Regions from separate parts of the Streptomyces sichuanensis genome, predicted to be linked through region 2. Evidence: predicted binding sites of a transcription regulator. Region 2 holds the regulator's gene; each other region holds the start of a gene.

Region 1 (3,927 bases), on a different contig from region 2:
CGCCCGCTCGGGCGGCAGGTAGTCGATGGAGCCGATGATCTGGCCGCTCTGGGTCAGCTTGGTCACGGCGTCGCCGTCCGACGCCTCCATGGTGGCGATGCCGAAGTCGGTCAGTACGACCCTGCCGCCGCGCTCCAGGAGCACGTTCGCCGGCTTGACGTCCCGGTGCAGGACACCGGCCCGGTGCGCGGCGTCGAGCGCGTCCATCAGCTTGGCGCCGATGGCCGCGGCCTCGTGCGGCTCCAGCGTGCCGCGCTCTTCGAGCACGTCGTCCAGCGAGGGTCCGTCGACGAGTTCCATGACGATGACCGGCAGGCCCTGCTCCTCGGTCACGTCGTGCACGGTGACCACGCCGCTGTGCCGGATGCGGGCGGCGGCCTGCGCCTCCCGCTGCATGCGGGCCCGCAGATCGGCCAGATCGGGCGCGGAGGCGTCGGTGTAGACCCGCAGGATCTTGACGGCCACCTCGCGGCCCAGCAGTTCGTCCACCGCCCGGGCGACCACGCCCATGCCGCCGCGCCCGATCGTCGCGGTCACCCGGTACCGCCCGCCGAGCACCTGCCCGACCGGCTCTCCGCCGTTCGCCTCCCCCGCCGTCACCGCACGCTCCGTTCCCTCATGTCCTCATGTCCACATGTCCGCAGATCCGTATGTCCGTCACATGACAACCTGCGCGCCCAAGGGTAGAGGCATGGCCGGAGCCCACGGCTGCGGCCGGGAACGCCACCGGGGCGACACCCCCGTGAGGGAGTGCCGCCCCGGTGTCCTCGAAGGACAGGCGATCAACCGTCAGAGGTCGATCAGAAGTCCATCTCACCGCCGGGCATGCCGCCCGGAGCGGCCGCAGCGGCCTTCTCCGGCTTGTCGGCGATGACGGCCTCGGTGGTCAGGAAGAGCGCGGCGATGGACGCGGCGTTCTGCAGGGCGGAGCGGGTGACCTTCGCCGGGTCGATGATGCCCTCGGCGATCATGTCGACGTACTCGCCCGTGGCGGCGTTGAGGCCGTGGCCCACGGTCAGGTTGCGGACCTTCTCCACGACGACGCCGCCCTCAAGACCACCGTTGACGGCGATCTGCTTGAGCGGGGCCTCCAGGGCCAGCTTGACGGCGTTGGCACCGGTGGCCTCGTCGCCCTCCAGCTCCAGCTTCTCGAAGACCTGGCTGGCCTGCAGCAGGGCCACGCCACCACCGGCGACGATGCCCTCCTCGACGGCGGCCTTCGCGTTGCGGACGGCGTCCTCGATGCGGTGCTTGCGCTCCTTGAGCTCCACCTCGGTCGCGGCACCGGCCTTGATGACGGCCACGCCGCCGGCCAGCTTCGCCAGGCGCTCCTGCAGCTTCTCGCGGTCGTAGTCGGAGTCGCTGTTCTCGATCTCGGCGCGGATCTGGTTGACGCGGCCCTGGACCTGGTCGCTGTCACCGGCACCGTCGACGATGGTCGTCTCGTCCTTGGTGATGACGACCTTGCGGGCGCGGCCGAGCAGGTCGAGACCGGCGTTCTCCAGCTTGAGGCCGACCTCCTCGGAGATGACCGTGCCACCGGTGAGGATGGCGATGTCGCCGAGCATGGCCTTGCGGCGGTCGCCGAAGCCCGGGGCCTTGACGGCGACGGACTTGAAGGTGCCGCGGATCTTGTTGACGACCAGGGTCGACAGGGCCTCGCCCTCGACGTCCTCGGCGATGATCAGCAGCGGCTTGCCGGACTGCATGACCTTCTCCAGGAGCGGCAGCAGGTCCTTGACCGAGCCGACCTTGGAGTTGACGATCAGGATGTACGGGTCGTCGAGCGACGCCTCCATACGCTCCATGTCGGTGGCGAAGTACGCCGAGATGTAGCCCTTGTCGAAGCGCATACCCTCGGTGAGCTCCAGCTCCAGACCGAAGGTCTGGGACTCCTCGACGGTGATGACGCCTTCCTTGCCGACCTTGTCCATGGCCTCGGCGATGAGCTCGCCGATCTGGGTGTCGGCGGCGGAGATGGAGGCGGTGGAGGCGATCTGCTCCTTGGTCTCCACGTCCTTGGCCTGCTCCAGCAGGGCGGCGGAGACGGCCTCGACGGCCTTCTCGATACCGCGCTTCAGCGCCATCGGGTTGGCACCGGCGGCCACGTTGCGCAGACCCTCGCGGACCAGCGCCTGGGCGAGGACGGTCGCGGTCGTCGTGCCGTCACCGGCGACGTCGTCCGTCTTCTTCGCGACCTCCTTGACCAGCTCGGCGCCGATCTTCTCGTACGGGTCCTCCAGCTCGATCTCCTTGGCGATGGAAACACCATCGTTGGTGATCGTGGGGGCGCCCCACTTCTTCTCAAGGACGACGTTGCGGCCCTTGGGGCCGAGGGTGACCTTGACGGCGTCGGCGAGCTGGTTCATACCGCGCTCAAGGCCGCGCCGCGCCTCCTCGTCGAACGCGATGATCTTGGCCATGTGAAGTGGTCCTCCCGGACTGGGGGTGGATTGCTCCGGACCGCACAGGCGCCCGCGACGGACGGCCCACACACCCTGCGGTTCCTTGCCCCGCTTGGCTCGCAGACCTCACCGACGGTCCAAATCTGTCACTCTCACCCGGAGAGTGCTAAGCCCAATGATTAGCACTCGACCCCCGCGAGTGCAAGCGGTCTGCCCGGTATCCCACCCCAAGTGGCAGGGGGGGCACCTCCCAGCGGCAGCTGGGGGCGCAAGCGGTCTGCCCGGTATCCCACCCCGAGTTGCAGGGGGGGCACCGCAGCGACCCGCGCCGGATGCAACCCTGCCCCGCCCGGGGCCCGCGCACACCCGCCGCTCCGTTCCGTCGCGCCGGGCGCACACGTACGAGGGGCCCGCGCCTCTCCAGGCGCGGACCCCTCGTACGAGCTGAGTGAGCCGATGGTCGATGCGACGCGATCAGCCGGCCGCCAGCTTCACCATGTCGGCCTGCGGACCCTTCTGGCCCTGCGAGATCTCGAACTCGACTCGCTGCCCCTCTTCGAGGGTGCGGTAGCCGTCCATCTGAATCGCGCTGTAGTGGACGAAAACATCCGCACCACCGTCGACCGCGATGAAGCCGTACCCCTTCTCCGCGTTGAACCACTTGACGGTGCCCTGAGCCATGCCTAACTCCCCTATTACTGGCCCTTGCACAGGACCGCACCTCGCGGACCCGGGTCAGACCTCACCCCCAGACAGGTTGGAGGTGTGCGCCGGAACGCGTCGACCGCGGCTGAATGTATCTGCACGGATGCCGTCTGCAACAGGTCAGTCGGACGAGAATTCCAGGCGTGGCCGATCGGCCATTCATGCCGATTCACGGCACTTCCCGGGCAAGTCGGACCGGGCAAAACGCCACCAACCCGACAATTCGTACACGCGTTAACGGCACAAGTTGACGGGTTCTCATATGCGCTCGGCACTGACGCCGGAGGGGGAACGCCCCAACTGTATCGCGCTTCAACAGACGGAATCACCCCGTCCGTTTAACGGCCGGGGTGATTCCAGGGAATTGCTCAGGAACGCTGAGAAAAGCTCAGGCCATTGATCAGTCGGCGATCGGCCGGTGCGCGGGGCCGGTCAGGACGGGTCAGCCGCCGGCCACCGCCGGAATGATCGAAATCCCGGCACCGTCGGGCGTGGCCGCACCCAGCCCGCCCTCGAAGCGGACGTCGTCGTCGTTGACGTAGACGTTGACGAACCGGCGCAGCTTGCCGGACTCGTCGAGGACGCGGGCGGCGATGCCGGGGTGGTTGCGGTCCAGGTCGGCGATGACCTCGGAGAGGACGGCCCCCTCCGCGGAGACCTCGGCCAGACCGCCGGTGTAGGTGCGCAGGATGGTGGGGATGCGGACGTTGACGCTCATGGGATTCGCCTTTACGTGAAGAAGGGGCGGACGGGCAGGACGGACGGGACGAGCGGGACGTGACGATCGGGTAGGGGCGCGACGGCCCCACGGCGGCCG
Region 2 (3,927 bases):
CTCCAGCGTCACCACCGGCCCCTGCGCCGTCTTCTCGCAGCGGATCACGGCACCGCAGAAGCCCGTCGTGACCTCCTCCACCACGAGGTCCACCTCCGCCGGCACCTCGGGCGCGGGAGCGCTCCGCTTCCACGGCGGGGTCAGGTCGGGTCCGTACTCTCTGCTGCGCATGCGCGCCATTGTGGATCACGGCAGGCCGGATCACGACAGGCCGAACACGTCCGCCAGCCCGTCCCGCTGCGCCCGTACGAAGGCGGCGCCGACCACCGCCCCGTGCCCCGGCACGTACACCGCGTCCTCGCCGCCCAGGGCGAGCAGCCGGTCCAGCGCCGCGGGCCAGGCGTGCGGCAGGGCGTCCGGACCGGCCTGGGGCACGCCGGACTCCTCGACCAGGTCGCCGCAGAAGACGACCTCGGGCGCACCGCCCGCGCCGGCCACCAGTACGGCGAGGTCGTGGGCCGTGTGCCCGGGCCCCACGTTGGCCAGCAGTACGTGCCGTCCGCCGCCCAGGTCGACCGTCACCTCCCCGGTGACCGGGTGGTGGGGGAGCACCAGCAGTTCGACGGACTCGGCCGCCACCTCCGGATCCAGGCCGTGCCGCACCGCGTCCCGCCGCAGCCCGGCGCGCTCGCGCCGCATCAGCTCGGCGACGCCCACGGCCCCGTGGACCTGCACGCCCGCGAACGCCGCCGTGCCCAGCACGTGGTCGAAGTGCGGATGCGTGAGTGCGATATGCGTCACGGGCAGCCCGAAGAGGTCCTGCACCTCGCGCCGGATCTCCACCCCCTCGCGCAGGGAGGAGCCCGTGTCGACGACCAGGACCCCGTCCGTCCCCGCGATCGCGCCGACCGTCGCGTCCCAGCCCGGCAGCCTGCGGCGCGCGACACCCGGCGCGAGCTGCTCCCAGCGCGCCCCCGCAGCGCCGGGATCCCCGTGATTCTCCATACCGCGACGCTAGCCGCAGAGCGGTACCGTTGCCTGCCCGGGTCGCTGCCGGTGGCTCGCGGTGAGGGCGGCCCTTGCCCTGGCCGTGGGGCCCGGCCGTACACTGGCTGAAGGGTTCTGGCACTCGTGACCTTTGAGTGCCAGGGGCGCGGACGCTGTGAGCCGCACAGCCCGCGGGACCCCGTACGACGGCTTGACCAACTGGACTGGAGGTGCGCGCAATGCTGAGCGAACGCAGGCTTGAGGTGTTGCGCGCCATCGTTCAGGACTACGTGGGCACCGAGGAGCCCGTCGGCTCCAAAGCCCTCACCGAGCGGCACCGCCTCGGCGTCTCACCGGCCACGGTGCGTAACGACATGGCCGCACTGGAGGACGAGGGCTTCATCGCCCAGCCCCACACGAGCGCCGGTCGCATCCCCACCGACAAGGGCTACCGTCTCTTCGTCGACAAGCTGGCGGGCGTCAAGCCCCTGTCGACCCCGGAGCGGCGCGCCATCCAGAATTTCCTGGACGGTGCCGTCGACCTGGACGACGTGGTCGCCCGCACGGTGCGGTTGCTGGCGCAGCTGACGCGGCAGGTCGCGGTGGTGCAGTACCCCTCGCTGACGCGTTCGACGGTGCGTCACGTGGAGCTGCTCGCGCTGGCCCCGGCCCGCGTGATGCTGGTGCTGATCACGGACACCGGCCGGGTCGAGCAGCGCATGGTCGACTGCCCGGCCCCGTTCGGCGAGACCGCGCTGGCCGACCTGCGCGCCCGGCTGAACAGCCGCGTCGTGGGCCGGCGCTTCACGGACGTGCCGCAGCTGGTGCAGGACCTCCCCGAATCCTTCGAGCAGGACGACCGCGGAACCGTTTCTACGGTCCTCGCCACCCTGCTGGAGACGCTGGTCGAGGAGACCGAGGAGCGGCTGATGATCGGCGGTACCGCCAATCTCACTCGTTTCGGTCATGACTTCCCGCTGACGATCCGGCCCGTGCTGGAGGCGTTGGAGGAGCAGGTCGTGCTGCTCAAGCTGCTCGGCGAGGCGAAGGACTCGGAGATGACCGTGCGCATCGGTCACGAGAACGCCCACGAGGGACTGAACTCCACATCCGTCGTCGCCGTCGGCTACGGTTCGGGCGACGAGGCCGTCGCCAAACTCGGCGTGGTCGGACCGACCCGCATGGACTACCCCGGAACGATGGGAGCGGTACGCGCAGTGGCACGTTACGTCGGACAGATCCTGGCGGAGTCGTAAGTGGCCACGGACTACTACGCGGTCCTGGGCGTACGGCGCGACGCCTCGCAGGACGAGATCAAGAAGGCTTTCCGCCGTCTCGCGCGCGAGCTGCACCCGGACGTCAACCCGGACCCGAAGACGCAGGAGCGGTTCAAGGAGATCAACGCCGCTTACGAGGTGCTCTCCGACCCGCAGAAGAAGCAGGTCTACGACCTCGGTGGCGACCCGCTGTCCTCCTCGGGCGGCGCGGGCGCCGGTGCCGGCGGCTTCGGCGCGGGCTTCGGCAACTTCTCCGACATCATGGACGCCTTCTTCGGCCAGGCGTCGCAGCGCGGTCCGCGCTCGCGCACGCGCCGCGGCCAGGACGCCATGATCCGGCTCGAAGTCTCCATGACGGAGGCGGCCTTCGGCACGACCAAGGAGATCCAGGTCGACACGGCCGTCGTCTGCACCACGTGCAGCGGCGAGGGTGCGGCCCCCGGTACCTCCGCGCAGACCTGTGACATGTGCCGCGGCCGCGGTGAGGTCTCGCAGGTCACGCGGTCCTTCCTGGGCCAGGTGATGACCTCCCGTCCCTGCCCGCAGTGCCAGGGCTTCGGCACGGTCGTGCCGACCCCGTGCCCGGAGTGCGCCGGCGACGGCCGCGTGCGGTCGCGGCGGACCCTGACGGTGAAGATCCCGGCAGGTGTCGACAACGGCACCCGCATCCAGCTCGCGGGCGAGGGCGAGGTCGGCCCCGGCGGCGGCCCCGCCGGCGACCTCTACGTGGAGATCCACGAGACCCCGCACCCGGTCTTCCAGCGCCGCGGCGACGACCTGCACTGCACGGTCACCATCCCGATGACGGCGGCCGCGCTCGGCACGAAGGTCCCGCTGGAGACGCTGGACGGCGTCGAGGAGATCGACATCCGCCCGGGCACGCAGTCCGGCCAGTCGATCCCGCTGCACCAGCGCGGCGTCACCCACCTGCGCGGCGGCGGCCGCGGCGACCTCATCGTGCACGTCGAGGTCACCACGCCCACCAAGCTGGACCCGCAGCAGGAGGACCTGCTGCGCCAGCTGGCCAAGATCCGCGGCGAGGAGCGCCCGATGGGCGAGTTCAAGCCGGGGCAGCAGGGGCTGTTCTCGCGGCTGAAGGACGCGTTCAACGGGCGCTAGGCGCGCGGCCGGGGGCCCGGGGGTTGTCCCCCGGGTGAGTACGGTAAGCCGGGGCAGCAGGGGCTGTTCTCGCGGCTGAAGGATGCGTTCAACGGGCGGTAGGCGCGCGGCCGGGGGCCCGGGGGTTGTCCCCCGGGTGAGTACGGTAAGCCGGGGCAGCAGGGGCTGTTCTCGCGCTTGAAGGATGCGTTCAACGGGCGGTAGGCGCGCGGCCGGGGGCCCGGGGGTTGTCCCCCGGGTGAGTACGGTAAGCCGGGGCAGCAGGGGCTGTTCTCGCGCTTGAAGGATGCGTTCAACGGGCGGTAGGCGCGCGGCCGGGGGCCCGGGGGTTGTCCCCCGGGTGAGTACGGTAAGCCGGGGCAGCAGGGGCTGTTCTCGCGCTTGAAGGATGCGTTCAACGGGCGGTAGGCGCGCGGCCGGGGGCCCGGGGGTTGTCCCCCGGGTGAGTACGGTAAGCCGGGGCAGCAGGGGCTGTTCTCGCGCTTGAAGGATGCGTTCAACGGGCGGTAGGCGCGCCCTCGGAGTGCGTTCGACGGGGCGCCGGTCGCCCCCCACACTTGACGGCCGTCCCCGGGCACGGGGGCGGCCGGTGCGTTTGTGACAC
Region 3 (3,927 bases), on a different contig from region 2:
CCACCGGCGAGCTTGGCGAGGCGCTCCTGGAGCTTCTCGCGGTCCCAGTCCGAGTCGGTGGTCTCGATCTCGGCCTTGATCTGGGCGACGCGACCCGCGACGTCCTCGGCGTTGCCGCCGCCGTCGACGATGGTGGTGTCGTCCTTGGTGATCGTCACGCGGCGGGCGGAGCCCAGCACGTCCAGACCGGCCTGGTCGAGCTTGAGGCCGACCTCCTCGGCGATGACGGTGGCACCGGTGAGGGTGGCCATGTCGCCCAGCATCGCCTTGCGGCGGTCACCGAAGCCCGGGGCCTTGACGGCCACGGCGTTGAACGTGCCGCGGATCTTGTTGACGACCAGGGTGGAGAGGGCCTCGCCCTCGACGTCCTCGGCGATGATCAGCAGCGGCTTGGAGCCACCGCCCTGGATGATCTTCTCCAGCAGCGGGAGCAGGTCCTGGATCGAGGAGATCTTGCCCTGGTGGATCAGGATGTACGGGTCGTCGAGGACGGCCTCCATACGCTCCTGGTCGGTGACCATGTACGGCGAAAGGTAACCCTTGTCGAAGGCCATGCCCTCGGTGAAGTCCAGCTCCAGACCGAAGGTGTTGGACTCCTCGACGGTGATGACACCGTCCTTGCCGACCTTGTCCATGGCCTCGGCGATGAGCTCGCCGACCTGCTTGTCCTGCGCGGAGAGCGCGGCGACGGCGGCGATGTCGGCCTTGTCGGCGATCGGGCGGGCGGTCGCCAGCAGGTCGTCGGAGACGGCCTTGACCGCGGCGTCGATGCCCTTCTTCAGGGAAGCCGGGGAGGCGCCGGCGGCGACGTTGCGCAGACCCTCGCGGACCAGCGCCTGGGCCAGCACGGTCGCGGTGGTGGTGCCGTCACCCGCGATGTCGTTGGTCTTGGTCGCCACCTCCTTGACGAGCTGGGCGCCCAGGTTCTCGTACGCGTCGTCGAGCTCGACCTCGCGGGCGATGGTGACGCCGTCGTTGGTGATGGTGGGGGCGCCGAACTTCTTGTCGATGACGACGTTGCGGCCCTTGGGGCCGATCGTCACCTTCACGGTGTCGGCAAGCTTGTTGACGCCGCGCTCAAGAGCGCGACGGGCGTCCTCGTCGAACTTCAGGGTCTTCGCCATGGGTTACGTATCCTCGCGATCTCTCTCAAACGAACTGCGCCCCGGGCGCCCGGCTTGTGACGCGGGGACCAGGGGCGCAGAACAAAAGCTTCGAAGGTTCGAAAGCTTGGGTGAATTACTTCTCGATGACCGCGAGGACGTCGCGGGCCGAGAGGACGAGGTACTCGTCGCCGTTGTACTTCACCTCGGTGCCGCCGTACTTGCTGTACAGCACGACATCGCCGACCTTCACGTCGAGCGGCAGGCGCTCGCCGTTCTCGAAGCGGCCCGGGCCCACGGCCAGGACAGCGCCCTCCTGGGGCTTCTCCTTGGCGGTGTCCGGAATGACCAGGCCGGAGGCCGTGGTCTGCTCGGCGTCGAGCGGCTGGACCACGATGCGGTCCTCAAGCGGCTTGATGGCAACCTTGGAGCTGGCGGTCGTCACGATCCGACCTCCCCCTTCGGAGATCTCACGGGGTTAACTGTCTGAGGTGGCGACCAGGTGGATCCGTCGTCGCGGGTGCCGAATCTGCCCGTCGCTGCGTTTGGCACTCACCGGTGGAGAGTGCCAACGGAGCCGAGACTATGACGCGGTTAGCACTCGGTCAAGCGGAGTGCCAATTCGCCGTGCGGCGAGCCTGGCGATCACCGGGCCCCGCCGGGGGGCGGCGGACGGCCGGAAGGTGCTCTACCCAGCCGGGACCCGGCGCACTCCCCCGGCGCCGGCCGGAGCGGCGCCGATCGTCCGGGACGCGTCCTGATCGCCCGGGGGCAGGCCCTGATCGCCCGGGTCGGCGCGTCCTTAGAGGTAGTCCTCCAGCCGCGCCACCGTGTAGCCCTGCCGCTGGATGCTGCGCAGCATGTTGGTGACCATGCGGGTCATGGAGGTGCCCTTGAGCTCCTGCGGGCCGCGGAAGTGCGCCAGGACGATGTCGCCGGGGCGCAGCTTGTCGCTCTGCGCGTACCGCATGTCGTTGATCTGCATCGTCACCTCCCACAGCACGACCGCGCGCACGCCGCAGCCGCCGGCCGCGGCGAGGGTGGCGTCGTTGTAGTTGCCGTACGGGGGCCGGAAGAGCGCCGGCCGCGTGCCGAAACGCTTCTCCAGGGCCTCCTGCTGCCCGCATATCTCGCGCTTCTGCGCCTCGGCGGAGAGGGTGCGCAGGTTGGGGTGGGTGAGGGTGTGGTTGTCGATGCCGTTACCGAGGGCCCGGAGCCGGTCGAAGTAGTCGTAGCCGCTGCCCGCGCGGGAGATGCTGTCCGTCAGGAACATCGTGAACGGCAGCTTCAGGTCCTGGGCCATCTTCAGGAACTCGGGGTCCTTCTCGGCCCCGTCGTCGAAGGTCACGAAGACGACCTTGTCCTGGGTGGGTATCCGGCGGACGACCTGCGGGACGCCGCCGCCCGTCGCCCCGTCGGTGAGCTTCTTCGCCGGCGGGGCGGGCGGCGCGGCCAGCGGCCGCTCCAGGCCCCAGCGGCGGTACGCGTCGGCGGACACGGGCGGCACGGCGGACGCCGAGGCGGCGGACGCTCCGCCCGCGCGGGGTTCCTTCTTGCCGCCCCCGGAGGAACCGGAACAGCCGGCGAGGACACCGGCCAGGAGGACGGCGGCGGAGGCGAGGGCGGCGACGCGCACACGGCGGCGGCCGGAAACGGGCAGGCTCACGCGAACGATTGTTGTGCATGCGTTCGAACTGCGCGCGGGGGCCTCTGCCTCGGCCCGCGGCTCCGGCGCGCTGCTCCGGTGGGCTCAGCCGACGGCCGGAAGCGCCGCGACGCCCTTCGCCCAGGGGTACGCCTCCCCGCCGTCGGCCGGGTCCTCGTTGCCCGCCTCGTCGAGCAGCACGGTCACCCCGGCCGCCCGCAGGAACTCCACGCTCCGGGGGAAGGCGGGGTGTGCCGCCTGGGCTGCGCCCATCCGGGGCAGGGCGACGACGGGCAGGCCCAGGCCGATGGCCTCGTTGATCAGGCCGAGGGCGAGGGTGTCGGAGATGCCGGCCGCCCACTTGTTGACCGTGTTGAAGGTGGCGGGCGCGACGAGGATCGCGTCGGGCGGCGGCAGGACGTCGGGCTCGCCGGGGAGCTTGTACTGGTGGCGCACGGGGTGGCCGGTCAGCGCGCGCAGGGCGGGCAGGTCCGCTTCCAGCCAGCGGTGCGCGGAGGGCGTGAGGATCAGGCACACGTCCCAGCCGCGGTCCTGGGCGGCGCGGACTCCGTCGGCGACCCGGACGGCGGGCACGGCGGCGCAGCAGACCAGGTAGAGGATGCGGTTCTCGGTGGTCGTCACCCCGGCAGTCCACCGCGTGGGGCACCGGCCCGCAAGAGAGAATGAGACACGTGCCCGCACCGAATCCCGCCACCGACGCGACCGACGCCACTGCCGCCTTCGTGGCCCTGCTCACCGACGAGGGCCGCACCCTCCTCGACGGCCTGCGCGACTACGACCCCTCCCAGGAGCTCGCAACGGCCACCCGGCTGCGCCGTGAGCACCCCGCCGAGCTGGTGTCGGCGGCGCTCGGGCAGGCACGGCTGCGGCAGCGCGCGGTGGCGAAGTTCGGGGCGGAGGACGCGTACCGGATGTTCTTCACGCCCCACGGCGTGGAGCAGGCCACGCGCGCATCCGTCGCGCTCCACCGCGCCCGGCGCTTCGAGGCGCTCGGCGTGCGCCGCCTCGCCGACCTGTGCTGCGGTAACGGCGGCGACGCGATCGCCCTCGCCCGGGCCGGAATCGCCGTCCTCGCCGTGGACCGCGACCCCCTGACCTGCGCAGTCGCCCGCGCCAACGCCGAAGCCCTGGGCCTGTCCGACCTCATCGAGGTGCGCT

What was found. Region 2 encodes HrcA, which represses chaperone genes, less so after heat shock. Its sites were predicted from a motif close to TTNGCACTCNGNNNNNCNGAGTGCNAA; they were not measured.
Region 1: groL (chaperonin GroEL) is a predicted target of HrcA. The motif match lies at 2,585-2,611, and genes of this name have one in related genera.
Region 3: groES (co-chaperone GroES) is a predicted target of HrcA. The motif match lies at 1,698-1,724, and genes of this name have one in related genera.

What each region holds. Positions count from the first base shown of each region.
Region 1 is NZ_JAIXMK010000042.1:7,242-11,168, forward strand. It holds gene LE181_RS14685 (serine/threonine-protein kinase) at 1-600, opposite strand, end outside; gene groL (chaperonin GroEL) at 801-2,423, opposite strand; gene LE181_RS14695 (cold-shock protein) at 2,880-3,086, opposite strand; gene LE181_RS14700 (MoaD/ThiS family protein) at 3,553-3,828, opposite strand.
Region 2 is NZ_JAIXMK010000008.1:21,234-25,160, forward strand. It holds gene LE181_RS04650 (DUF3097 domain-containing protein) at 1-171, opposite strand, end outside; gene LE181_RS04655 (MBL fold metallo-hydrolase) at 202-945, opposite strand; gene hrcA (heat-inducible transcriptional repressor HrcA) at 1,167-2,183, shown strand; gene dnaJ (molecular chaperone DnaJ) at 2,184-3,323, shown strand.
Region 3 is NZ_JAIXMK010000079.1:13,108-17,034, reverse strand. It holds gene groL (chaperonin GroEL) at 1-1,124, opposite strand, end outside; gene groES (co-chaperone GroES) at 1,240-1,548, opposite strand; gene LE181_RS21440 (polysaccharide deacetylase family protein) at 1,906-2,769, opposite strand; gene LE181_RS21435 (flavoprotein) at 2,854-3,390, opposite strand; gene LE181_RS21430 (class I SAM-dependent methyltransferase) at 3,441-3,927, shown strand, end outside.